DNA from 3 places in the Psychrobacillus sp. AK 1817 genome. Region 3 is predicted to be linked to each of the others. Evidence: a T-box and tRNA genes for the amino acid it is inferred to sense, from the RefSeq annotation. Region 3 holds a T-box; the other regions hold tRNA genes.

Evidence for each region. The T-box of region 3 lies ahead of serS (serine--tRNA ligase). A T-box ahead of a tRNA ligase gene usually reads a tRNA of that ligase, here a tRNA-Ser.
Region 1: it has a tRNA-Ser gene. The T-box ahead of serS (serine--tRNA ligase) is inferred to sense a tRNA for this amino acid. The anticodon was not compared.
Region 2: it has a tRNA-Ser gene. The T-box ahead of serS (serine--tRNA ligase) is inferred to sense a tRNA for this amino acid. The anticodon was not compared.

The regions. Positions count from the first base shown of each region.
Region 1 covers NZ_CP031739.1:3,435,522-3,442,673, reverse strand. The annotation lists gene D0S48_RS17220 (potassium channel family protein) at 1-388, opposite strand, end outside; tRNA gene D0S48_RS17215 (tRNA-Leu) at 868-949, opposite strand; tRNA gene D0S48_RS17210 (tRNA-Cys) at 981-1,054, opposite strand; tRNA gene D0S48_RS17205 (tRNA-Gly) at 1,061-1,135, opposite strand; tRNA gene D0S48_RS17200 (tRNA-Gln) at 1,142-1,213, opposite strand; tRNA gene D0S48_RS17195 (tRNA-His) at 1,215-1,290, opposite strand; tRNA gene D0S48_RS17190 (tRNA-His) at 1,326-1,401, opposite strand; tRNA gene D0S48_RS17185 (tRNA-Trp) at 1,427-1,500, opposite strand; tRNA gene D0S48_RS17180 (tRNA-Tyr) at 1,510-1,593, opposite strand; tRNA gene D0S48_RS17175 (tRNA-Thr) at 1,603-1,678, opposite strand; tRNA gene D0S48_RS17170 (tRNA-Phe) at 1,683-1,758, opposite strand; tRNA gene D0S48_RS17165 (tRNA-Asp) at 1,902-1,977, opposite strand; tRNA gene D0S48_RS17160 (tRNA-Met) at 1,981-2,057, opposite strand; tRNA gene D0S48_RS17155 (tRNA-Val) at 2,204-2,279, opposite strand; tRNA gene D0S48_RS17150 (tRNA-Glu) at 2,302-2,376, opposite strand; tRNA gene D0S48_RS17145 (tRNA-Ser) at 2,405-2,496, opposite strand; tRNA gene D0S48_RS17140 (tRNA-Asn) at 2,503-2,577, opposite strand; rRNA gene rrf (5S ribosomal RNA) at 2,586-2,701, opposite strand; rRNA gene D0S48_RS17130 (23S ribosomal RNA) at 2,823-5,750, opposite strand; tRNA gene D0S48_RS17125 (tRNA-Ala) at 5,869-5,944, opposite strand; tRNA gene D0S48_RS17120 (tRNA-Ile) at 5,960-6,036, opposite strand; rRNA gene D0S48_RS17115 (16S ribosomal RNA) at 6,148-7,152, opposite strand, start outside.
Region 2 covers NZ_CP031739.1:3,792,657-3,799,808, forward strand. The annotation lists rRNA gene D0S48_RS18940 (16S ribosomal RNA) at 1-918, shown strand, start outside; rRNA gene D0S48_RS18945 (23S ribosomal RNA) at 1,154-4,080, shown strand; rRNA gene rrf (5S ribosomal RNA) at 4,203-4,318, shown strand; tRNA gene D0S48_RS18955 (tRNA-Val) at 4,357-4,432, shown strand; tRNA gene D0S48_RS18960 (tRNA-Thr) at 4,446-4,521, shown strand; tRNA gene D0S48_RS18965 (tRNA-Lys) at 4,528-4,600, shown strand; tRNA gene D0S48_RS18970 (tRNA-Leu) at 4,624-4,708, shown strand; tRNA gene D0S48_RS18975 (tRNA-Gly) at 4,726-4,800, shown strand; tRNA gene D0S48_RS18980 (tRNA-Leu) at 4,816-4,904, shown strand; tRNA gene D0S48_RS18985 (tRNA-Arg) at 4,921-4,997, shown strand; tRNA gene D0S48_RS18990 (tRNA-Pro) at 5,004-5,080, shown strand; tRNA gene D0S48_RS18995 (tRNA-Ala) at 5,097-5,172, shown strand; tRNA gene D0S48_RS19000 (tRNA-Met) at 5,192-5,265, shown strand; tRNA gene D0S48_RS19005 (tRNA-Ile) at 5,272-5,348, shown strand; tRNA gene D0S48_RS19010 (tRNA-Ser) at 5,361-5,453, shown strand; tRNA gene D0S48_RS19015 (tRNA-Met) at 5,565-5,641, shown strand; tRNA gene D0S48_RS19020 (tRNA-Asp) at 5,645-5,720, shown strand; tRNA gene D0S48_RS19025 (tRNA-Phe) at 5,864-5,939, shown strand; tRNA gene D0S48_RS19030 (tRNA-Gly) at 5,949-6,022, shown strand; tRNA gene D0S48_RS19035 (tRNA-Ile) at 6,029-6,105, shown strand; tRNA gene D0S48_RS19040 (tRNA-Asn) at 6,110-6,184, shown strand; tRNA gene D0S48_RS19045 (tRNA-Ser) at 6,192-6,282, shown strand; tRNA gene D0S48_RS19050 (tRNA-Glu) at 6,290-6,361, shown strand; gene D0S48_RS19055 (1,4-dihydroxy-2-naphthoate polyprenyltransferase) at 6,887-7,152, opposite strand, start outside.
Region 3 covers NZ_CP031739.1:2,453,338-2,460,489, reverse strand. The annotation lists gene D0S48_RS12245 (MocR-like pyridoxine biosynthesis transcription factor PdxR) at 1-462, opposite strand, end outside; gene pdxS (pyridoxal 5'-phosphate synthase lyase subunit PdxS) at 571-1,455, shown strand; gene pdxT (pyridoxal 5'-phosphate synthase glutaminase subunit PdxT) at 1,457-2,050, shown strand; T-box leader at 2,075-2,289, shown strand; gene serS (serine--tRNA ligase) at 2,369-3,643, shown strand; gene tadA (tRNA adenosine(34) deaminase TadA) at 3,864-4,340, opposite strand; gene D0S48_RS12220 (glycosyl hydrolase family 18 protein) at 4,417-5,553, shown strand; gene D0S48_RS12215 (deoxynucleoside kinase) at 5,659-6,291, shown strand; gene D0S48_RS12210 (deoxynucleoside kinase) at 6,293-6,967, shown strand; gene D0S48_RS12205 (GNAT family N-acetyltransferase) at 7,061-7,152, shown strand, end outside.

The DNA of each region.
Region 1 (7,152 bases), 980 kb from region 3:
TTTCACCCAAAGCTCTGATAAAAAATGCGGTTGGCAACAAAAGACCGATGGCTGCTTGTATAAGTGCAAAGAATCGCGCCTTTCCGACAGGTACCAAGTCCCCATAACCTACTGATAATATGGTGACTCCACTGAAATAGAGATAATCCAAAAAATTCTCTCCTCCATCTTTCCCCTCTTCAGTGCTAACTCTTACTACATCCCCTTCCATGGACAATAAATAATAAAGAACAGCAAATCCAAAGGTAATGCCAAGCATAGTAAAAAATAGTTTTTGGAATAAAGTTGACTGAAAATAACTTTTCTTATACTTACGACCTGAAAAGAAATAGTATAAGTTTGTTACCATAAATAAAATCGTCAATCCCATTAGTATCGTGGAAAACATGCATCTATCCCTCTCCTATCGTCTCTCTAGTTCATTCAGTTTTAGTTGTATGAATTCCTCGATAATGAATATAATTAATGTCGATATGACTATCTTGTCAATCGAATATAAAATATATACAAATTAATTAATATAGGAAACGGAATAGAGATATATTCTCAATTCATGGATTAAGACATTTGCATGCTAGTGTACATATGTATAATAAAGTATTAATTTAGTAAGTAAGTGATCGTATAGGACATAAAGACATTGAAATGACTCTCAAGGGATTATTCTAATGAAATAAAAGAACTGAGGATAGAAGATGAGAAAGCTTATGACGTCTGTGTAAAACATAAGTAAAAAAATTAAAATCAATGGAAACTATTAAAAAATAATCATGAATGAGAATATAAAAAAAGCTTACAAAAGCTGCGGTAACAGCATTCATAAGCTTTAGTCAAAATATCAAATTGTAAGTGATATTTCATAATAGATACCGGTGGTCGGGGTCGAACCGACACATCCGAAGATACGGGATTTTGAGTCCCGCGCGTCTGCCAATTCCGCCACACCGGCATAATGAAGGCAGTAAATACTTTTTAAAAATTGGAGGCGGCAACCGGATTTGAACCGGTGATAAAGGTGTTGCAGACCTGTGCCTTACCACTTGGCTATGCCGCCTTAATTTGGAGCGGAAGACGAGGTTCGAACTCGCGACCCCCACCTTGGCAAGGTGGTGTTCTACCACTGAACTACTTCCGCAAAAAACTGGGGTACCTGGATTCGAACCAGGGCATGACGGAATCAAAATCCGTTGCCTTACCGCTTGGCTATACCCCAATGGGGCGACCGATGGGAATTGAACCCACGAATGCCGGAATCACAATCCGGTGCGTTAACCACTTCGCCACGACCGCCACAGAATAAAAAAAAGAGCTAACTAAAAGGAATATGGGGCGACTGATGGGAATTGAACCCACGAATGCCGGAATCACAATCCGGTGCGTTAACCACTTCGCCACAACCGCCATTATTCAAAGTTAACTTATTATTTGGCAGGGGCAGTAGGAATCGAACCCACATCAAAGGTTTTGGAGACCTCTATTCTACCGTTAAACTATGCCCCTATTAAAAACTGGTGGAGGGGGACGGATTCGAACCGCCGAACCCTAAGGAGCGGATTTACAGTCCGCCGCGTTTAGCCACTTCGCTACCCCTCCACTGGTGAGTGGTGCCGGAAAGAGGACTTGAACCCCCAACCTACTGATTACAAGTCAGTTGCTCTACCAATTGAGCTATTCCGGCATAATGGTGGCTCAGGACGGAATCGAACCGCCGACACAAGGATTTTCAGTCCTTTGCTCTACCGACTGAGCTACTGAGCCTCTTCGATTTACGCTAAGCTGCGCTACTCTTTGTCAGCTTCACTCACTCATTCAGTCACGTACTTTAGTACGCTCCTTCTTTCGTTCGATTGCTTCCTCGATTTGCTTGCTTATCCTAAATCTCTATGTTGTTGAATAATAAATGGCGGTCCCGACCGGGATCGAACCGGCGATCTCCTGCGTGACAGGCAGGCATGTTAACCGCTACACCACGGGACCATTTGGTTGCGGGGACAGGATTTGAACCTGTGACCTTCGGGTTATGAGCCCGACGAGCTACCGAACTGCTCCACCCCGCGACAATAAGAAAGTGTTGAAATTTAAATCAACTACGCAATTAGTGAATTTTACGTCTTCCACGCTACGCTTGCGTCGACGTTAATCGCTTTCTTCGTGAAACGATTTGCTCCACCCCGCGACAATAATAAGTGTTGAAAATTTATAATGGTGGAGGATGACGGGCTCGAACCGCCGACCCTCTGCTTGTAAGGCAGATGCTCTCCCAGCTGAGCTAATCCTCCATAGTGCTGGTTTTAATTTAAATGGTGACCCCTACGGGATTCGAACCCGTGTTACCGCCGTGAAAGGGCGGTGTCTTAACCGCTTGACCAAGGGGCCATTATATTATGTAAAGAAGAAATCTATCTGGCGGAGAGCAAGGGATTTGAACCCTTGAGACAGTGTTACCCGTCTACACGATTTCCAATCGTGCTCCTTCGGCCACTCGGACAGCTCTCCTAGAAATGGCTCCGAAGGTAGGACTCGAACCTACGACCGATCGGTTAACAGCCGATTGCTCTACCACTGAGCTACTTCGGAATAATATCGCCTAGCGACGTCCTACTCTTGCAGGGGGAGACCCCCAACTACCATCGGCGCTGAAGAGCTTAACTTCCGTGTTCGGTATGGGAACGGGTGTGACCTCTTCGCCATCATCACTAGACTTGAATAATTACTGAAAGACATTTTCTATTATAACAAGTCTGTAGATTATTACAAGTGTTATTTTAATAAAAATTTATTCTTTCAAAACTGAATAAACTGACATCTTAGAAACAAACAATTTGGTTAAGTCCTCGATCGATTAGTATTCGTCAGCTGCACGTGTCGCCACGCTTCCACCCCGAACCTATCTACCTCATCGTCTTTGAGGGATCTTACTTACTTGCGTAATGGGAAATCTCATCTTGAGGGGGGCTTCGTGCTTAGATGCTTTCAGCACTTATCCCGTCCACACATAGCTACCCAGCGATGCCCTTGGCAGAACAACTGGTACACCAGCGGTGTGTCCATCCCGGTCCTCTCGTACTAAGGACAGCTCCTCTCAAATTTCCTACGCCCACGACGGATAGGGACCGAACTGTCTCACGACGTTCTGAACCCAGCTCGCGTACCGCTTTAATGGGCGAACAGCCCAACCCTTGGGACCGACTACAGCCCCAGGATGCGATGAGCCGACATCGAGGTGCCAAACCTCCCCGTCGATGTGGACTCTTGGGGGAGATAAGCCTGTTATCCCCGGGGTAGCTTTTATCCGTTGAGCGATGGCCCTTCCATGCGGAACCACCGGATCACTAAGCCCGTCTTTCGACCCTGCTCGACTTGTAGGTCTCGCAGTCAAGCTCCCTTCTGCCTTTACACTCTTCGAATGATTTCCAACCATTCTGAGGGAACCTTTGGGCGCCTCCGTTACACTTTAGGAGGCGACCGCCCCAGTCAAACTGCCCGCCTGACACTGTCTCCTACCCGGGTTACGGGTATGGGTTAGAATTTCAATACAACCAGGGTAGTATCCCACCGACGCCTCCTCCGAAGCTGGCGCTCCGGGCTCTAAGGCTCCTACCTATCCTGTACAAGTTGCACCAAAATTCAATATCAAGCTACAGTAAAGCTCCACGGGGTCTTTCCGTCCTGTCGCGGGTAACCTGCATCTTCACAGGTACTATAATTTCACCGAGTCTCTCGTTGAGACAGTGCCCAGATCGTTACGCCTTTCGTGCGGGTCGGAACTTACCCGACAAGGAATTTCGCTACCTTAGGACCGTTATAGTTACGGCCGCCGTTTACTGGGGCTTCAATTCGCACCTTCGCTTGCGCTAAGCACTCCTCTTAACCTTCCAGCACCGGGCAGGCGTCAGCCCCTATACTTCACCTTACGGTTTTGCAGAGACCTGTGTTTTTGCTAAACAGTCGCCTGGGCCTATTCACTGCGGCTCTTCTAGGCTATACACCCAAAAGAGCACCCCTTCTCCCGAAGTTACGGGGTCATTTTGCCGAGTTCCTTAACGAGAGTTCTCTCGCTCACCTTAGGATTCTCTCCTCGACTACCTGTGTCGGTTTGCGGTACGGGCACCTCCCACCTCGTTAGAGGCTTTTCTTGGCAGTGTGAAATCAGGAACTTCGGACTAAGTCCTCGCCATCACAGCTCAATGTTACAGAGTGCGGATTTGCCTACACTCACACCTCACTGCTTGGACGTGCATAACCAACAGCACGCTTACCCTATCCTACTGCGTCCCCCCATCACTCAAACGGTGGGGTGGTGGTACAGGAATATCAACCTGTTGTCCATCGTCTACGCCTATCGGCCTCGACTTAGGTCCCGACTAACCCTGAGCGGACGAGCCTTCCTCAGGAAACCTTAGTCATACGGTGGATGGGATTCTCACCCATCTTTCGCTACTCATACCGGCATTCTCACTTCTAAGCGCTCCACCAGTCCTTCCGGTCTGACTTCAACGCCCTTAGAACGCTCTCCTACCACTGATACCAAAGGTATCAATCCACAGCTTCGGTGATTTGTTTAGCCCCGATACATTTTCGGCGCAGCGTCACTCGACCAGTGAGCTATTACGCACTCTTTAAATGATGGCTGCTTCTAAGCCAACATCCTGGTTGTCTAAGCAACGCCACATCCTTTTCCACTTAACAAATACTTTGGGACCTTAGCTGGTGGTCTGGGCTGTTTCCCTCTTGACTACGGATCTTATCACTCGCAGTCTGACTCCCAAACATAAATCATTGGCATTCGGAGTTTGTCTGAATTCGGTAACCCGGGATGGGCCCCTAGTCCAAACAGTGCTCTACCTCCAAGATTCTAACGTTTGAGGCTAGCCCTAAAGCTATTTCGGAGAGAACCAGCTATCTCCAGGTTCGATTGGAATTTCTCCGCTACCCACACCTCATCCCCGCACTTTTCAACGTGCGTGGGTTCGGACCTCCAGTAAGTGTTACCTTACCTTCATCCTGGACATGGGTAGATCACCTGGTTTCGGGTCTACGACCACATACTCATTCGCCCTATTCAGACTCGCTTTCGCTGCGGCTCCGTCTTCTCAACTTAACCTCGCATGTAATCGTAACTCGCCGGTTCATTCTACAAAAGGCACGCCATCACCCGTTAACGGGCTTTGACTATTTGTAGGCACACGGTTTCAGGGTCTATTTCACTCCCCTTCCGGGGTGCTTTTCACCTTTCCCTCACGGTACTGGTTCACTATCGGTCACTAGGTAGTATTTAGCCTTGGGAGATGGTCCTCCCGGATTCCGACGGAATTTCACGTGTTCCGCCGTACTCAGGATACACTCTGGAGGGAATGAATTTTGGACTACGGGGCTTTTACCCTATCCTGCGGACCTTTCCAGGTCGCTTCATCTAACTCATTCTTTTGTAACTCCGTACAGAGTGTCCTACAACCCCAAGAGGCAAGCCTCTTGGTTTGGGCTCTTCCCGTTTCGCTCGCCGCTACTCAGGGAATCGAATTTTCTTTCTCTTCCTCCAGGTACTTAGATGTTTCAGTTCCCTGGGTGTGTCTCAGATGCGCTATGTATTCACGCAAATGTACTGCCCCATTACGGGCAGTGGGTTTCCCCATTCGGAAATCTCCGGATCGAAGCTCACTTACAGCTCCCCGAAGCATATCGGTGTTAGTGCCGTCCTTCGTCGACTCCTAGTGCCAAGGCATCCACCGTGCGCCCTTATTAACTTAACCTAAAAGTTAAAAGTACTACACTTGCAATCACGTAAGTGATCACAATTTGAATATCTTGCGTTTGTTTCTTTTTTTGATGTCGTTTTATCCAGTTTTCAAAGAACAATTATATTTTTAATGGTGGAGCCTAGCGGGATCGAACCGCTGACCTCCTGCGTGCAAGGCAGGCGCTCTCCCAGCTGAGCTAAGGCCCCGAAATTAAAAAGGTATGGTGGGCCTAAATGGACTCGAACCATCGACCTCACGCTTATCAGGCGTGCGCTCTAACCAGCTGAGCTATAGGCCCTCTTTGAATTTCCATATCTATTAAAAATGTTAATATAAATATGAACATTCAAAACTGAACTGCAAAACGTTAAGATACAGATAAAAATCTGTATTCCGAATATATCCTTAGAAAGGAGGTGATCCAGCCGCACCTTCCGATACGGCTACCTTGTTACGACTTCACCCCAATCATCTGTCCCACCTTCGGCGGCTGGCTCCCAAAAGGGTTACCCCACCGACTTCGGGTGTTACAAACTCTCGTGGTGTGACGGGCGGTGTGTACAAGGCCCGGGAACGTATTCACCGTGGCATGCTGATCCACGATTACTAGCGATTCCGGCTTCATGTAGGCGAGTTGCAGCCTACAATCCGAACTGAGAACGGTTTTATGGGATTAGCTCACCCTCGCGGGGTTGCGACCCTCTGTACCGTCCATTGTAGCACGTGTGTAGCCCAGGTCATAAGGGGCATGATGATTTGACGTCATCCCCACCTTCCTCCGGTTTATCACCGGCAGTCACCTTAGAGTGCCCAACTGAATGCTGGCAACTAAGATCAAGGGTTGCGCTCGTTGCGGGACTTAACCCAACATCTCACGACACGAGCTGACGACAACCATGCACCACCTGTCACCGCTGTCCCCGAAGGGAAAAGCCTATCTCTAGGCCGATCAGCGGGATGTCAAGACCTGGTAAGGTTCTTCGCGTTGCTTCGAATTAAACCACATGCTCCACCGCTTGTGCGGGCCCCCGTCAATTCCTTTGAGTTTCAGTCTTGCGACCGTACTCCCCAGGCGGAGTGCTTAATGCGTTAGCTGCAGCACTAAGGGGCGGAAACCCCCTAACACTTAGCACTCATCGTTTACGGCGTGGACTACCAGGGTATCTAATCCTGTTTGCTCCCCACGCTTTCGCGCCTCAGCGTCAGTTACAGACCAGAAAGCCGCCTTCGCCACTGGTGTTCCTCCAAATCTCTACGCATTTCACCGCTACACTTGGAATTCCGCTTTCCTCTTCTGCACTCAAGTCCCCCAGTTTCCAATGACCCTCCACGGTTGAGCCGTGGGCTTTCACATCAGACTTAAAGGACCGCCTGCGCGCGCTTTACGCCCAATAATTCCGGACAACGCTTGCCA
Region 2 (7,152 bases), 1.3 Mb from region 3:
AGGGTCATTGGAAACTGGGGGACTTGAGTGCAGAAGAGGAAAGCGGAATTCCAAGTGTAGCGGTGAAATGCGTAGAGATTTGGAGGAACACCAGTGGCGAAGGCGGCTTTCTGGTCTGTAACTGACGCTGAGGCGCGAAAGCGTGGGGAGCAAACAGGATTAGATACCCTGGTAGTCCACGCCGTAAACGATGAGTGCTAAGTGTTAGGGGGTTTCCGCCCCTTAGTGCTGCAGCTAACGCATTAAGCACTCCGCCTGGGGAGTACGGTCGCAAGACTGAAACTCAAAGGAATTGACGGGGGCCCGCACAAGCGGTGGAGCATGTGGTTTAATTCGAAGCAACGCGAAGAACCTTACCAGGTCTTGACATCCCGCTGACCGACCTAGAGATAGGCTTTTCCCTTCGGGGACAGCGGTGACAGGTGGTGCATGGTTGTCGTCAGCTCGTGTCGTGAGATGTTGGGTTAAGTCCCGCAACGAGCGCAACCCTTGATCTTAGTTGCCAGCATTTAGTTGGGCACTCTAAGGTGACTGCCGGTGATAAACCGGAGGAAGGTGGGGATGACGTCAAATCATCATGCCCCTTATGACCTGGGCTACACACGTGCTACAATGGACGGTACAGAGGGTCGCAACCCCGCGAGGGTGAGCTAATCCCATAAAACCGTTCTCAGTTCGGATTGTAGGCTGCAACTCGCCTACATGAAGCCGGAATCGCTAGTAATCGTGGATCAGCATGCCACGGTGAATACGTTCCCGGGCCTTGTACACACCGCCCGTCACACCACGAGAGTTTGTAACACCCGAAGTCGGTGGGGTAACCCTTTTGGGAGCCAGCCGCCGAAGGTGGGACAGATGATTGGGGTGAAGTCGTAACAAGGTAGCCGTATCGGAAGGTGCGGCTGGATCACCTCCTTTCTAAGGATATATTCGGAATACAGATCTTTATCTGTATCTTAACGTTTTGCAGTTCAGTTTTGAGTGTTCATTTTTATGATGAGCATTTATACTTGCTCCTGCGATTACTCGTCGCAAAGGAACAAGCCCTTTGTTCTTTGAAAACTGGATAAAACGACATCAAAAAAGAAACAAACGCAAGATATTCAAATTGTGATCACTTACGTGATTGCAAGTGTAGTACTTTTAACTTTTAGGTTAAGTTAATAAGGGCGCACGGTGGATGCCTTGGCACTAGGAGTCGACGAAGGACGGCACTAACACCGATATGCTTCGGGGAGCTGTAAGTGAGCTTCGATCCGGAGATTTCCGAATGGGGAAACCCACTGCCCGTAATGGGGCAGTACATTTGCGTGAATACATAGCGCATCTGAGACACACCCAGGGAACTGAAACATCTAAGTACCTGGAGGAAGAGAAAGAAAATTCGATTCCCTGAGTAGCGGCGAGCGAAACGGGAAGAGCCCAAACCAAGAGGCTTGCCTCTTGGGGTTGTAGGACACTCTATACGGAGTTACAAAAGAATGAGTTAGATGAAGCGACCTGGAAAGGTCCGCAGGATAGGGTAAAAGCCCCGTAGTCCAAAATTCATTCCCTCCAGAGTGTATCCTGAGTACGGCGGAACACGTGAAATTCCGTCGGAATCCGGGAGGACCATCTCCCAAGGCTAAATACTACCTAGTGACCGATAGTGAACCAGTACCGTGAGGGAAAGGTGAAAAGCACCCCGGAAGGGGAGTGAAATAGACCCTGAAACCGTGTGCCTACAAATAGTCAAAGCCCGTTAACGGGTGATGGCGTGCCTTTTGTAGAATGAACCGGCGAGTTACGATTACATGCGAGGTTAAGTTGAGAAGACGGAGCCGCAGCGAAAGCGAGTCTGAATAGGGCGAATGAGTATGTGGTCGTAGACCCGAAACCAGGTGATCTACCCATGTCCAGGATGAAGGTAAGGTAACACTTACTGGAGGTCCGAACCCACGCACGTTGAAAAGTGCGGGGATGAGGTGTGGGTAGCGGAGAAATTCCAATCGAACCTGGAGATAGCTGGTTCTCTCCGAAATAGCTTTAGGGCTAGCCTCAAACGTTAGAATCTTGGAGGTAGAGCACTGTTTGGACTAGGGGCCCATCCCGGGTTACCGAATTCAGACAAACTCCGAATGCCAATGATTTATGTTTGGGAGTCAGACTGCGAGTGATAAGATCCGTAGTCAAGAGGGAAACAGCCCAGACCACCAGCTAAGGTCCCAAAGTATTTGTTAAGTGGAAAAGGATGTGGCGTTGCTTAGACAACCAGGATGTTGGCTTAGAAGCAGCCATCATTTAAAGAGTGCGTAATAGCTCACTGGTCGAGTGACGCTGCGCCGAAAATGTATCGGGGCTAAACAAATCACCGAAGCTGTGGATTGATACCTTTGGTATCAGTGGTAGGAGAGCGTTCTAAGGGCGTTGAAGTCAGACCGGAAGGACTGGTGGAGCGCTTAGAAGTGAGAATGCCGGTATGAGTAGCGAAAGATGGGTGAGAATCCCATCCACCGTATGACTAAGGTTTCCTGAGGAAGGCTCGTCCGCTCAGGGTTAGTCGGGACCTAAGTCGAGGCCGATAGGCGTAGACGATGGACAACAGGTTGATATTCCTGTACCACCACCCCACCGTTTGAGTGATGGGGGGACGCAGTAGGATAGGGTAAGCGTGCTGTTGGTTATGCACGTCCAAGCAGTGAGGTGTGAGTGTAGGCAAATCCGCACTCTGTAACATTGAGCTGTGATGGCGAGGACTTAGTCCGAAGTTCCTGATTTCACACTGCCAAGAAAAGCCTCTAACGAGGTGGGAGGTGCCCGTACCGCAAACCGACACAGGTAGTCGAGGAGAGAATCCTAAGGTGAGCGAGAGAACTCTCGTTAAGGAACTCGGCAAAATGACCCCGTAACTTCGGGAGAAGGGGTGCTCTTTTGGGTGTATAGCCTAGAAGAGCCGCAGTGAATAGGCCCAGGCGACTGTTTAGCAAAAACACAGGTCTCTGCAAAACCGTAAGGTGAAGTATAGGGGCTGACGCCTGCCCGGTGCTGGAAGGTTAAGAGGAGTGCTTAGCGCAAGCGAAGGTGCGAATTGAAGCCCCAGTAAACGGCGGCCGTAACTATAACGGTCCTAAGGTAGCGAAATTCCTTGTCGGGTAAGTTCCGACCCGCACGAAAGGCGTAACGATCTGGGCACTGTCTCAACGAGAGACTCGGTGAAATTATAGTACCTGTGAAGATGCAGGTTACCCGCGACAGGACGGAAAGACCCCGTGGAGCTTTACTGTAGCTTGATATTGAATTTTGGTGCAACTTGTACAGGATAGGTAGGAGCCTTAGAGCCCGGAGCGCCAGCTTCGGAGGAGGCGTCGGTGGGATACTACCCTGGTTGTATTGAAATTCTAACCCATACCCGTAACCCGGGTAGGAGACAGTGTCAGGCGGGCAGTTTGACTGGGGCGGTCGCCTCCTAAAGTGTAACGGAGGCGCCCAAAGGTTCCCTCAGAATGGTTGGAAATCATTCGAAGAGTGTAAAGGCAGAAGGGAGCTTGACTGCGAGACCTACAAGTCGAGCAGGGTCGAAAGACGGGCTTAGTGATCCGGTGGTTCCGCATGGAAGGGCCATCGCTCAACGGATAAAAGCTACCCCGGGATAACAGGCTTATCTCCCCCAAGAGTCCACATCGACGGGGAGGTTTGGCACCTCGATGTCGGCTCATCGCATCCTGGGGCTGTAGTCGGTCCCAAGGGTTGGGCTGTTCGCCCATTAAAGCGGTACGCGAGCTGGGTTCAGAACGTCGTGAGACAGTTCGGTCCCTATCCGTCGTGGGCGTAGGAAATTTGAGAGGAGCTGTCCTTAGTACGAGAGGACCGGGATGGACACACCGCTGGTGTACCAGTTGTTCTGCCAAGGGCATCGCTGGGTAGCTATGTGTGGACGGGATAAGTGCTGAAAGCATCTAAGCACGAAGCCCCCCTCAAGATGAGATTTCCCATTACGCAAGTAAGTAAGATCCCTCAAAGACGATGAGGTAGATAGGTTCGGGGTGGAAGCGTGGCGACACGTGCAGCTGACGAATACTAATCGATCGAGGACTTAACCAAATTGTTTGTTTCTAAGATGTCAGTTTATTCAGTTTTGAAAGAATAAATTTTTATTAAAAAAACACTTGTAATAATCTACATAGTTGATATAATAGAACTTGTCTTTCAAATAATTATTCAAGTCTAGTGATGATGGCGAAGAGGTCACACCCGTTCCCATACCGAACACGGAAGTTAAGCTCTTCAGCGCCAATGGTAGTTGGGGGTCTCCCCCTGCAAGAGTAGGACGTCGCTGGGCTTGCAATAAAAATACATAGAAATACATTTTAATACCCAGGAGGATTAGCTCAGCTGGGAGAGCATCTGCCTTACAAGCAGAGGGTCGGCGGTTCGAGCCCGTCATCCTCCACCATAACTTTACTCCTGCCGGAGTAGCTCAACTGGTAGAGCAACTGACTTGTAATCAGTAGGTTGAGGGTTCAAGTCCTTTCTCCGGCACCATTTTTTGAGCCATTAGCTCAGTTGGTAGAGCATCTGACTTTTAATCAGAGGGTCGTAGGTTCGAATCCTACATGGCTCATTCACTTTTTGTGATATAAATATGCGGGTGTGGCGGAACTGGCAGACGCACTAGACTTAGGATCTAGCGCCGCAAGGCGTGGGGGTTCGACTCCCTTCACCCGCACCATTTAATTTAATAACCGAGCGGAAGTAGTTCAGTGGTAGAACACCACCTTGCCAAGGTGGGGGTCGCGAGTTCGAACCTCGTCTTCCGCTCCAAAGATTCATCAAAGTGCCGGGGTGGCGGAACTGGCAGACGCACAGGACTTAAAATCCTGCGGTAGGTGACTACCGTACCGGTTCGATTCCGGTCCTCGGCACCACTTTTATGAAACATTAGCGCCCGTAGCTCAATTGGATAGAGCGTCTGACTACGGATCAGAAGGTTGTGGGTTCGACTCCTGCCGGGCGCGCCATATATACGGGAAGTAGCTCAGCTTGGTAGAGCACTTGGTTTGGGACCAAGGGGTCGCAGGTTCGAATCCTGTCTTCCCGACCAGTTAATTAATAAATTTGGGGCCTTAGCTCAGCTGGGAGAGCGCCTGCCTTGCACGCAGGAGGTCAGCGGTTCGATCCCGCTAGGCTCCACCAATTTAAATTTAAATTTCCTGGCGGCGTAGCTCAGCTGGCTAGAGCATTCGGTTCATACCCGAAAGGTCGTGGGTTCGACTCCCTCTGCCGCCATCTTAAGGACCTTTAGCTCAGTTGGTTAGAGCAGACGGCTCATAACCGTCCGGTCGCAGGTTCGAGTCCTGCAAGGTCCACCAACATAATATTTAGGAGGAATACCCAAGTCTGGCTGAAGGGATCGGTCTTGAAAACCGACAGGCGGGTCATACCGCGCGGGGGTTCGAATCCCTCTTCCTCCTCCATCTTATTGTTAGTGGAAAAATATTATACATAACGTCGACGCAAGCGAAGCGTGGAGGACGTAAAACTCACTAAATGCACAGTTGATTTAAATTTCAACACTTTCTTATTGTCGCGGGGTGGAGCAGTTCGGTAGCTCGTCGGGCTCATAACCCGAAGGTCACAGGTTCAAATCCTGTCCCCGCAACCAAATGGTCCCGTGGTGTAGCGGTTAACATGCCTGCCTGTCACGCAGGAGATCGCCGGTTCGATCCCGGTCGGGACCGCCATTTATTTTTCAACAACTTAGAGATTTAGGATAAGCAAGCAAATCTAGGAAGCAATCGAACGAACGAAGGAGCATACTAAAGTATGTGACTTAATGAGTGAGTGAAGCTGACAAAGAGAAGCGCAGCTTAGTGTAAATCGAAGAGGCTCAGTAGCTCAGTCGGTAGAGCAAAGGACTGAAAATCCTTGTGTCGGCGGTTCGATTCCGTCCTGAGCCACCATTTTATCAAGCGGGTGTAGTTTAGTGGTAAAACCTCAGCCTTCCAAGCTGATGATGAGAGTTCGATTCTCTTCACCCGCTCCAATTAATGGGCCTATAGCTCAGCTGGTTAGAGCGCACGCCTGATAAGCGTGAGGTCGATGGTTCGAGTCCATTTAGGCCCACCATTATTCCGAAGTAGCTCAGTGGTAGAGCAATCGGCTGTTAACCGATCGGTCGTAGGTTCGAGTCCTACCTTCGGAGCCATATATATGGGGAAGTACTCAAGTGGCTGAAGAGGCGCCCCTGCTAAGGGTGTAGGTCGGGCAACCGGCGCGAGGGTTCAAATCCCTCCTTCTCCGCCATATATAAGGCCCCTTGGTCAAGCGGTTAAGACACCGCCCTTTCACGGCGGTAACACGGGTTCGAATCCCGTAGGGGTCATAACTTTAAAAAAGACAATCACTTAGGTGGTTGTCTTTTTTGTTTTGAAAAGATAGAGTTGCGCATGTGCTTTTAGAGGATTAATTCTTCCGAGAGTACTTTACCGGTTTGTCCTTTGTACTGTCAATGCTACTTATTAATACGGAGTGAAAGGACCGATTTCATAAAACAATTCCATTTCTAAGTTTTACTTATTGGTATCAAATCATGAGTTATGTATTTATACACTTTCTTCTTTGTTCTTTTGTCCATCTATAATTCCCACTCCTCTATAACCTCATCACACTTTGTTCATTAATATTCACAAGAACATTTCTTAACAGGTTTCTACAAACTGAATTCTGCTTACATTATCCTGCTTCGCTAGGTAACTCTTTTCAAGCCTTAATCATCAAATAAATAGCTAATTCATACTAACCAATTTTAGTGGCTGGCCATGTGTTCCAAATTATAATAAATCATTTTTTCCATTCACATAGCAAAAAATAAAAAAGCCAGGAAGCTTTTAAACTTCCTGACTGACTGTTAAATTATAAAGCCGAGCAATAACCCTATACCTAAAAGAAATACAAAAATCGTGTTGGTGAGTGCAGTATTCTTCATTGCTAATCCAACTTCAAGATGATTTTCTTTTGCTTTAAATAGTTTTATAGCATCTAAAGGTTTCTTAGCACTTAATAGGACTAGTAGTGCCCAAGGGGTGATAATCTGTAGAATTACCAATAGAATGATCCATACATAAGAAACGATGAAAAATAAGGCTAACACATTAATAGCACTTTCTCTACCAA
Region 3 (7,152 bases):
TATTTGCTGTCTTAGTATATAGTCTCCCTGAGGATGTCCAAGCTGAAGAAGCTCTTTATTTTCTTCATGAACCAAATCCCTTGCATATTTTCTCCACAGTGTAAAAGGAAAGGAATCCTCATCTATCCTTCCCGGAGAAAAATCCAAATGGTAGGATGGAGTTTTTTCTTCTTTAACAATTTGAGAATCTTCTATTTCGATCAAAGCAAGCTCCTCAATATTTTGAACAAAATATCCCCTTCTAGGTTCTGAATTTATGTAACCTTCTGCTAGCAGCTGACTATAAGAAAGCTCAATTGTAGTTTGGCTAAGATCAAGATAGTCAGCAAGCTTTCTTTTAGAGGGAAGCTTATCTCCTTCCTTAATATTGCCTTGTACTATGGCATCTTTTATAAATTTATATAGTTGTTCATATAATGGGCTGTTTGAATTTTTTTCTAAAGGAAACATGAGGAAATCCATAGTATCATCCAATCTGACCACTTTCATTTTAGTGTTTTTGGCGCTTTTCATATGGTCATATATCATTATACTAAATTTTATAACAGTTAGGAGGTATTCAAGATGAAAATACATATGACAGGTACTGAGATAGTAAAAAGAGGTATGGCAGAGATGCAAAAAGGTGGAGTTATAATGGATGTTATTAACGCAGAGCAAGCACGAATTGCGGAGGCAGCCGGTGCTGTGGCTGTAATGGCATTAGAACGTGTACCCTCTGATATCCGTGCAGCAGGGGGAGTTGCTCGCATGGCCGATCCACGCATAATGGAAGAAGTAATGGGTGCTGTAACGATACCAGTCATGGCAAAAGCTCGCATTGGACATATAACGGAGGCAAGAATTTTAGAGGCAATGGGTGTGGACTATATTGACGAATCAGAGGTGCTGACACCAGCCGATGAAGAATTTCATTTGCGTAAAAGTGAGTTCACAGTGCCATTTGTTTGTGGGTGTAAGGATTTGGGAGAGGCAGCTCGACGTATAGGTGAAGGGGCATCAATGCTTCGGACGAAAGGCGAACCAGGGACAGGTAACATTGTAGAAGCAGTTCGCCATTTACGAAAGGTTAATGCACAGGTTAGAAAAATTGTGCATATGAACGAGGATGAACTAATGACAGAAGCAAAAAAATTAGGAGCGCCATATGAGATTTTATTGCAAATCAAACAAAAAGGAAAATTACCAGTAGTAAACTTCGCAGCGGGAGGAGTTGCTACTCCAGCAGATGCTGCGCTTATGATGGAACTTGGAGCAGATGGAGTGTTTGTCGGATCTGGAATATTCAAATCTGATAGTCCAGAGAAATTTGCCCGTGCTATTGTGGAAGCAACTACTCATTATCGCGATTATAAATTTTTAGTGGATATTTCAAAGGATTTAGGAATCCCTATGAAGGGAATTGAAATCTCTCGATTAACAGATGCAGAACGTATGCAAGATCGAGGTTGGTAAGATAGTGAAAATTGGAGTAATGGCTCTTCAAGGAGCTGTCATGGAACATATTCGTTCGGTAGAAGAATGCGGCGTAGAGGCAGTATTGGTCAAAACAAAAAGTGATCTTCAAAATATAGATGGTTTAATCTTTCCAGGTGGCGAAAGTACGACAATGCGCAAGCTTATAGATCGCTTTGATTTGCTAATTCCTTTAAAACAATTTGCAGAATCAGGCAAGCCAATGTTCGGTACATGTGCGGGCCTTATATTATTGGCAAGGAATATCCATAATCAGGATTCCCATCATATTGGTGTATTAGAAGCTACTGTCGAAAGAAATTCCTTTGGCCGTCAAGTGAATAGCTTTGAAACTATTTTAGAAATCCAAGGAGTAGCAGCTGACTTTCCTGCTGTTTTTATAAGAGCTCCCCATATTGTGGATGTAGGGAAAAGCGTAGAAATACTTGCAACTCATGAAAATAGAATTGTAATGGCTAGACAGGACAATATATTAGGATGTTCCTTCCATCCTGAATTAACGAACGATCATCGTATAACTGCCTATTTTATACAAATGGTTCAGGAATCACTTGCCAAACAGGTCAACCTATAGTAAAGTATGATTAATTTCATGAATTAAAAAACGATGATAGGAAGTAGTAACAAGTAAGTTTTTTTTAGAGAGTCAGCGGTTGGTGGAAGCTGATAAAGACCCTTGTGAATCCGTCCTTTGAGTTGCGCAGCTGAAAAATAGGTAAGCTGTGGCCGGTTGAAAAGCCGTTATTAGACAAGTGGATCTGATCATGTGTCAGTTCAATCAGGGTGGCAACGCGGGTAGCTCTCGTCCCTTTTTTTAGGGATGGGGGCTTTTTTGTCGTTATTTAATTAATGGTTGGTTAAAATTGTCGAAATATTAAGAGGAGGAATTCATATGTTAGATGTAAAATTTGTACGTGATAATTATGAAGAAGTGAAAGCTAAACTTGCGAAGCGTGGAGAAGATATCTCTGAGTTCGATCAATTTCTTCCTTTAGACCAAAAGCGTAGAGAATTAATAGCAAAAACAGAAGTATTAAAGGCAGAAAGAAACGAGGTTTCTCAAAAAATCTCTCAAATGAAACGAAACAAAGAGAATGCTGATGATTTAATTGTGCGTATGCGTGAGGTTGGCGATGAGATTAAAGCGTTGGATGAAGAGCTACGTCAAGTAGAAGAAAAGTTTGACTACATGATGATGCGTATTCCAAATATTCCGCATGATGACGTTCCGGTTGGTGACTCCGAGGATGATAATGTGGAAATCCGTAAGTGGGGAGATGTCCCTTCATTTGATTTTGATACAAAAGCTCACTGGGATATCGCCACAGATTTAAAAATAGTGGATTTTGAGCGTGCTGCAAAAGTAACTGGAAGCCGTTTTGCATTTTACCGTGGTCTAGGGGCAAGATTAGAGCGCGCGCTATGGAATTTCATGATGGATCTTCATTCAGAAGAGCATGGCTACGAGGAAATGCTTCCACCTTATATGGCGAACCGTATGAGTTTAACGGGCACTGGTCAGCTTCCAAAGTTTGAAGAGGATGCTTTCCTAGTTAACGAGGAGGATTATTTCTTAATCCCAACTGCTGAGGTTCCAGTAACCAACTTCTACCGCGATGAGATTTTAGATGGAGCAGAACTTCCACAAGCGTTTACTGCATTTAGTGCTTGTTTCCGTTCGGAGGCCGGTTCTGCAGGTAGAGATACACGCGGACTAATCCGTCAGCATCAATTCAATAAAGTAGAGCTTGTACGTTTTGTAAAACCAGCGGATTCTTACGAACAGTTGGAGCTTCTAACAGGACATGCAGAAAAAGTGCTACAACTTTTGGGTCTTCCATATCGAGTGCTACGTATGTGCACTGCCGACCTTGGTTTCACTGCTGCTAAAAAATATGATATTGAAGTATGGTTACCAAGCTATGGGGAGTATAAAGAGATTTCTTCTTGCAGTAACTTTGAAGACTTCCAAGCTCGTCGTGCAGGAATCCGTTTTAGAAGAGAACCGGGCGCTAAACCAGAGTTTGTACACACATTAAACGGAAGTGGACTAGCAATTGGGCGCACAGTTGCCGCTATCCTAGAAAATTATCAGCAACCAGATGGTTCTGTTAAAATCCCAGAGGTACTACAACCTTACATGGGTGGCAAAAAAGTTATCCAATAAACTAAGAAAAGCGCAAGCGCCTATGTCTGCCCCGACAAGCAAATGGGGAAAGCGAGGAGGCAGTTCCTCAGCCCCCACAGCTTTATCCCATTTGACCTCGAGGGGCAAGGCGGTGGAGCTAGACAAAAAGAAAAGCGCAAGCGCCTATGTTTGCTCCGACAAGCAAATGGGGAAAGCGAGGCAAACAATTTAAAAAACTTCTGTTTAGAACCAAAAATGCTCAGAGCTCCTGGCGTTTTTGGTTCTTTTTTTTCATTCGTAGCTCTCGAAAAAAAGTGGTTAGTAAATTACCGCAAGTCTCTGCAAGAACTCCCTCTGTTACCTCACAGACATGGTTAAATCTATTGTCATTTAATAGCGTATATAATGAGTCTACACAACCCGCTTTAAGGTCTCGAGCACCATAAACGACTCGTGGGATACGCGATTGCAATATTGCTCCTGCACACATAGGACAAGGTTCTAGAGTTACATAAAGAGTAGTTTCCTCTAGTCTCCAACTCCCGATTTTGGCACAAGCTTCTTGAATAGCCAGTAGCTCAGCATGGGTTGTCGCATTCTGTGTTGTCTCTCGTAAATTGTAACCTCTCGCAATTACCTCATTTTTATGTACGATAATCGCACCTATAGGGACTTCTCCTATTGTAGCTGCTTTCTTTGCTTCTTCAATTGCTAAATTCATATAATACTCGTCCATTTGGAGTCAACTCCTTACGCGTATTTTAGCATGTTTTGTATGTCCCTTGCATAATTTAGTTTGAAGGAGTGATGGTATGAATTATGTAGTGAAAACTGGTGATAGTTTATACTCTATTGCCAAGCGTTTTGGAACGAGTGCGGCTACTCTTGCCTCTATTAATGGTTTACCGGATCAAGATGTATTGGTTGTAGGTCAGGCGATTGTTCTACCCTCCACGCCAGATCCAAACAGACCCTCTATTGAATCTAATTTATATGTTGAATGGTATACCGATGTCCCCTCGGAAACAGTGATTGAAAAAGTAAGAAATGTAGCTGCAGAACTAACTTATATGATGCCCTTTGCTTTTGACGTTAAAAGAGACGGATCGTTAACTCCAATGAATTGGGGAAGCTTGTCGGAGATAGCAGAAGAAAACAATGTTGAGACGGTTATTGTATTGACCAACATTGAAGAAGGAGCATTTAGTGACACGCTTGCCAATACAATTTTTACAAATGAAGAAGTTAAACAAAAGGTATTTGAAGAATCCGTGAAGGAGGCAAATAAAAGGGGTACAAATCATCTACACACTGATTTTGAATATATAAATCCCAATGATCGTGAGAAGTATGTACAATTCTTAAAAGAATTCCGTGAGTTTGCCCCTAGTTTTATTTTTTCTGCTAGCCTTGCTCCGAAAACTAGTGCCAATCAACCTGGTAAATGGTATGAGGGACATGACTATAAAGCCCTTGGCGAGGTTTTAGATTTTGTTGTTATTATGACCTATGAGTGGGGGTATAGCGGTGGCCCTCCAATGGCAGTTTCTCCAATAGGTCCTGTAAGAGATGTATTAGAATATGCAATTACAGAGATACCTTCTCAAAAGGTAATGATGGGTCAAAATTTATATGGCTATGATTGGACTTTGCCTTATAAACCAGGTAATCCTTTTGCTAGGGCGATAAGTCCACAGCAGGCTATTCAATTAGCCAGAGATCGAAATGCTGCTATTGAATATGATGAAGAGGCACAGGCACCGTTTTTTAATTACTGGAGAGACGGGAAAGAGCATGAAGTGTGGTTCGAGGATGCAAGATCTATTCAAGCAAAATTTAATCTGTTAAAGGAATTAAATTTATTGGGGATTTCCTATTGGCATAGTGGCTTTGACTTCCCTCAAAACTGGTATCTTCTAAATGCTACATTTCGTATTAAGAAAAAATAGGGGATATTTGTCTTTCTCTGGAAAGACAAATATCCTCTATTTTTCGTTATATCCCTATGCTAAAATAGAGGGTACGACTTGAAAATTTAGAGTGAGGTTAGAGATATGTCTATTCCATTTATAACGGTAGAGGGTCCAATAGGTGTTGGTAAGACCTCACTGGCTAAAGCAATTGGTAATACTTATCAATTTGAATTGTTAAAAGAGATCGTGGATGAAAACCCCTTTTTAAATAAATTCTATGAAGATATAGCAGAGTGGAGCTTTCAAACAGAGATGTTCTTTCTATGCAATCGCTATAAGCAATTAAGCGATATTGAAAAAAAATACTTATCGAAAGACACCGCTGTTGTAGCGGATTATCATATTTTTAAAAATCTTATCTTTGCTAAACGCTCCCTAAGTAAGGAGGAATATGAAAAATATGAGGCAATTTATCATATTTTAACGAAGGATATGCCAGTTCCTAATTTAGTTATTTATCTGGATGCTAGCATAGATGTGTTAGTAGACCGTATTGATTTGCGTGGGAGAGAGTTTGAAAAGAAAATTAGTACAACCTATCTGGAGCAGCTTTCTTCCGATTACCGAATGTTTATAGATGATTTTGAATTAAAGCATCCAGAAATACCGGTTATCCGCTTCAATGGAGATGAAATGGACTTTGTTCAAAATAACCAAGATTTACAGATAATTTTAGAAAAAGTAGATGAAACACTACATAGAAGGAGTTTATAACATGAATTTAAGAGAAAAGTATGGCATACCTTCCAATGCTGTAATAACAATAGCAGGAACTGTAGGAGTAGGTAAATCTACTATGACTAAGATGCTTGCTGAAGCACTACACTTTAAAACCTCTTTTGAAAAAGTAGACACTAACCCTTATTTAGATCGTTTCTATGAGGATTTCTCTAAATGGAGCTTTCATTTACAAATCTATTTCCTAGCAGAGCGTTTTAAGGAACAAAAGAGAATGTTTGAGTATGGCGGAGGTTTTATTCAGGACCGTTCCATTTATGAAGACACAGGGATTTTTGCACAAATGCATAAAGAAAAAGGAACAATGGACCCGGTAGACCATGAGACATATACAAGTCTTTTCGAAGCGATGGTTATGACTCCATACTTTCCACATCCGAACCTTCTCATCTATTTAGAAGGATCTTTGGATGATATTATAGACCGTATTCATGAAAGAGGTCGCCCAATGGAACAACAAACTCCAATCGCTTATTGGGAAGAGATGCATGGCAGATACGAAAAGTGGATTGATGGATTTAATGGCTGTCCAGTACTTCGTCTCAACATCAATGACTATGATATCGTAGAGAATCCAGAAGATGTTGAAGTAATTCTTGAAAGAATTGGCCATTTCATGGAGCAAACACAGACGATTACTTTACGTAAATAATAGAAAAGCTTCTGCATTTATTGCAGAAGCTTTTTGCTTTCTAAAAGGGATTTTAAATAGGAGAGAGAATAGATTAGAAAGGGGGAATATAAAATGAGCATAGAAATAAATATTAGAAAAGCGATGGTTAATGATGCAGAACAAATAATAAAACATATCAAAAGAATATTAAAGGAAAACCCTAG